DNA from 2 places in the Lysinibacillus sp. ACHW1.5 genome. Region 1 is predicted to be linked to the other one. Evidence: predicted binding sites of a transcription regulator. Region 1 holds the regulator's gene; the other holds the start of a gene.
What was found. The regulator LexA, encoded in region 1, represses DNA repair genes until DNA is damaged. The targets are predictions, from matches to a motif close to CGAACATATGTTCG.

Region 1 (2,414 bases):
GTGAAACCTATTATTGGTATTACAGCCTTTGTTGAAGATGATTTGTCCTCTCGATTAAATGCCGCTTACAGCAAAAGCATCATTGAAGCAGGTGGTATTCCACTGATTATTCCAATGGGAGTAGAAGAAGAGGCAGCACAGATATTAGCCCTTACGGACGGTTTATTATTATCTGGTGGTCATGATGTGCACCCATTTCTATTCGGGGCTGAGCCTTCATTAAAACTTGGAAAAATTCATCCAGCGCGAGATACGGTCGAGTTAGCATTAATTGAAGCCGCATTCCAACGGAAGATGCCTATTTTCGGGATCTGTCGAGGAATTCAAATATTAAATGTTGCTTTAGGCGGTACTTTATATCAGGATATTGATAGTGATCATTTTAGCACTAAATTACTTCAACATATGCAGCAATCAGGTCGAGCTGTAGCTACCCATTCTGTTCAGGTTATTGCTGACAATCTATTAGCGACTATCGTTGAACAAGAGAAGATTGCAGTGAATTCATTTCATCATCAAGCGGTGAATGTGTTAGCAGAAAAATTAAAAGTAGCAGCAAAATCCAGCGACGGTATTATCGAAGCGGTAGTTCATGAGGAGATGCCATTTTGCTTAGCTGTTCAGTGGCATCCTGAGGAACTAGCCATAGCAGGAGATGAGAGTGCTCAAAAGCTATTTTCAGCCTTTATTGAAGCGAGCTTAAAATTTAAGAAGGAAGCTTAGAAGGGGCATTATACAAAGAATCCAATCGTATATGGATTCTTTTTTGCGTAAAAAAGAGGATACATGCTCTTAGAAGGAACATAATCCTCAAAACCTGCTTTAATCGTTAATGTACACGTCTGTAAAGACCTACAACTTGTCCTAAAATAGAAACTTGATCGACAATAATAGGTTCCATAGAAGAATTTTCAGGTTGTAAACGGAAATGGTTTTTCTCTTTAAAGAAACGTTTTACAGTTGCTTCATCCTCAGCTGTCATAGCTACAACAATATCCCCATTATTAGCTGTTGCCTTTTGTTTGACAATGACTAAATCTCCATCTAAAATCCCAGCTTCAATCATTGATTCCCCCATGATTTCTAGCATGAACAATTGATCTTCACTTGTGCCATACGTATCGGGTAATGGGAAGTATTCTTCAATATTTTCAATTGCTGTAATTGGAGAACCAGCTGTAACCTTCCCGACAAGTGGGACATGGATCACCTGTTGCTTTTGAATGGATTCTTCAGGCTCTAAAATTTCAATTGCGCGTGGCTTTGTTGGATCTCGACGAATAAAGCCTTTTTGTTCTAATCGAGCTAAATGTCCATGAACAGTTGAACTGGAAGCAAGTCCAACTGCTTCACCAATTTCACGTACTGATGGTGGATATCCTTTAGCTCGTACCTCTTCCTTAATGAAAGCTAAAATGTCCTCTTGTCTTTTCGAAACTTTTTTCATGAGTGCTCACCTCTTTTTTCTAATATCATTCTTCTTATTTGATAGTATAACAGAATGCGAACATGTATGCAAACATAGGTTCGAAAAGTGTTTGACAAAAACGTTTGTTCGCTTTATTATGGGAACATACATTCCGAACAAACATTCTTAAAAAGGGGTAATGATTATGACATGGTTGAAGAAAAACACACATATCTCAATTTTAATAGGAGCTTGTTTACTATTTGCAGCATACCTTTACATTACTGATCCAGGAAAAGTTAGTTACGCAGAAATTCAAATTGAACATGGAGATAGCTTGTGGTCGTTAGCTGAGCAATATCGTGGTAAAATGAGTACTGATGATTGGATAAAGCTTGTAAAAACGGAAAATGAACTAGCAGATATTAAAATTGTAGCGGGAAAATCTCTAGTTATTCCTGTAGTGAGTGATCAAGCCAGTCCCATCAATACTATCGAAATTGCGAGAAATGAACAATGATAAATAATCAACTATCGGCTGTTGTCTATTGTCGCGTAAGTACTGAAAAAGAAACACAAAGCTCCTCATTAGAGCGCCAGCAGGAAGAGTTGCTGCGCTATGCTAAAGAGCAAGGCTATGCGGTGAAGGGCGTGTTTAAAGATCAACATAGTGGCTATGATGTAGAACGTGAAGGCTTACTAGAAATGCTTGATTTTATAAAAGATAAGAACATTAATGCTCTTTTTGTCCAAGATGAAACTCGTTTAGGACGAGGCAATGCAAGGATGGCTGTATTACATTTATTACAAAAGTCAGCAACTGACGTTTTTTCGATGCGTGATGCAGGCCCAGTTCAATTAAATGAAATGGATACGATGCTGCTTGAAATTTTAGCGATTGTAGAGGAGTATCAGCGTAGAATCCATAATGCTAAAATTCGACGAGGTATGCGACGTGCTGTAGAAAACGGCTATCGTCCAGAAAATAATTTATCGAACCGAGGTA
Region 2 (2,414 bases), 1.9 Mb from region 1:
GCACCATTATCGCGAATAATTTGCTCAACTTCACGCGCAGTTTGCACGTTTTGTGGGTATGGCATACCGTGTGAAATAATTGTTGATTCTAACGCAACGATCGGTAGACCTTTTGCTTGTCCTGCTTTTACTTCTTCTGATAATACGATGAATTCTTTCATGTTGTTATTCCTCCATTTCATTTTTCAACAAATCTACTGATAATTCAGGTCTTACTGTATAAGGAGATGCCAATGTATTTTTTGCATTGGTTAATCCAGCATCAATACATGTCTCAAAAGATTGTCCAGTCAGCCAGCTGTGAATAACAGCGCTGACAAAGGCATCTCCTGCTCCTGTCACATCTTCAATTTTGTCAATCACTTTAGCGGCAACATGACAAGGGGCAATCGTTGTAGATGCTGCATAAACGCCCTTGCTGCCAGCCGTGATAATGACATGCTCCGCACCTAATTGTAGGAGCTGTTGTAAAGCTTTTTCATAATGGGTAGCGTTTTCAATTTTATGTCCAACAATCGTTTCCGCTTCATCTGTGTTACAAATAAACCAAGTTACGCCTTGTAATGTTTCAGGTAGTCGATTCATTTTTGGCGAAGATACTGGCACAATGACAAGTGGAATATCACGAGCAAGGGCTACTTGCTGGATATACGCCACAGTTTCTTTTGGACAGTTTAAATCCAAAATAAAACAGCCCGCGTTTACAAGCATTGTTTCATGTTTTTTCAACAAGCTCGGTAACAGAAGATCGTAAACCTCCATATTTGCTACAGCTAGTGCTAGCTCACCCTGTTCATCCATGATGGCAGTATAAGAACCTGTGGAAGCCTCTGCAAGCTGCTCTACATAACGTAGATTCATAAAGGATTCCGAAGCCTCTTGGATCACTTGCCAATCAGCATCCTTACCTGCCGTTGTCAGTAACGTCACTTGGTGATTTAATCTGCCTAAGTTTTCAGCAATATTTCGACCAACGCCACCTACACTAAAGGAAGAGCTGGCAGGGTTAGATGTTCCAAATTGAACATTGCCCTTTACATGGAATTTGCGGTCTAAATTAGCTCCACCGATGCAAATAATTTCATTTTCTTCGGGTAATATATAAGCACGACCTACAATTTTTCCTTGCTTCGTTAAACTAGACACTAAATTAGCAAGCACAGGACGCGACAGATTCATTGCATCTGCCATTTCTTGCTGAGACATAAACGGATTCTGGCGAATTAAAGCAAGCACCGCCTGTTCTCTTTCATTCATAGCATCACCTTTTATTATATTTGTTTATATTATAAACTTTTGTTTGTGTTATGTCAAAAGATTCTTTATTAAAAAAGTTGAACCTCATCTTACCGAGGTTCAACTTTTATGTGTTTACGCTTGCTGGGGTGTTTGTTTTTTAACAATGATAACGAATAAACTGGCCATTGCACAAAACATTCCTGCAAGGAAAAATGCCCATGTATAAGAATTGAAAAATTTATAAATTACCCCCCCACCATACGCAGCAACCGCTGCTCCTGCTTGATGTGAAGCAAATATCCAGCCGTAGATAATACTGCTTTTTTGCATACCAAAAATTTGTCGTGTCATACTGATGGTTGGTGGCACTGTAGCAATCCAATCTAGTCCGTAAAAAATCGTGAAAATCGTTAATAAAACAAATGATCCTTGTGCGAGTGCATAAGGGAGCAATAATAAAGATGCACCTCTTAACAGGTAATACCAAAACAATAACCACCGATTATCGAAGCGATCAGATAACCAGCCAGACGCAGTTGTACCTAATAAATTAAAAATGCCCATAAAAGAAAGGAATGATGCGGCAGTGACTAAAGGAACGCCAAAGCTAATACAATAAGAAACAAAATGAGTACCAATTAATCCGCTTGTCGATAGCCCACAAATAAAAAAACTACCTGCTAAGAGCCAAAATGCTTTAACCTTAATCGCCTCAAATAAACCTTTAAAAGCCATAGCTATTGGATTCTTTTTTTGCTGTATTTGTTGTTCCTCTATAGCCTCCTCTTGTCCATAAGGAGTTAACCCCATATCCTGAGGTCTATTTTTTATAAAAAGCGCAATCATGAAAAATATTATGATACTAAGGAGTAGCATTAATGCGATAGCCCATCGCCAAGAATAGTGTTCAATAATGATAGCTAGAACTGGTAATAAAATTAACTGGCCCGTGGCTGTACTTGCCGTTAAAATACCAACCGCTAATCCTCTGCGTTTTACAAACCAATGATTCGCAACATATGGGCTAAGGACAGTTAAAAAAAGACTTGCTCCAAGACCAATAATGCCCCCCCAAATAACAATTAGCTGCCAGGATTCACTCATCAAAAATGTTAAAGTCATTCCTAATACTAAAGTTGCCATAGCACCTAGCATCATTTTCTTTAAGCCAATGA

Region 2: the regulator LexA is predicted to act here: its motif matches at 1,290-1,303, upstream of L6W14_RS15545 (carbohydrate kinase).

The regions. Positions count from the first base shown of each region.
Region 1 is NZ_CP091777.1:1,216,999-1,219,412, forward strand. It holds gene L6W14_RS05650 (gamma-glutamyl-gamma-aminobutyrate hydrolase family protein) at 1-723, shown strand; gene lexA (transcriptional repressor LexA) at 830-1,447, opposite strand; gene L6W14_RS05660 (cell division suppressor protein YneA) at 1,614-1,928, shown strand; gene L6W14_RS05665 (YneB family resolvase-like protein) at 1,925-2,414, shown strand, end outside.
Region 2 is NZ_CP091777.1:3,116,889-3,119,302, forward strand. It holds gene L6W14_RS15540 (pseudouridine-5'-phosphate glycosidase) at 1-161, opposite strand, end outside; gene L6W14_RS15545 (carbohydrate kinase) at 166-1,257, opposite strand; gene L6W14_RS15550 (MFS transporter) at 1,372-2,414, opposite strand, start outside.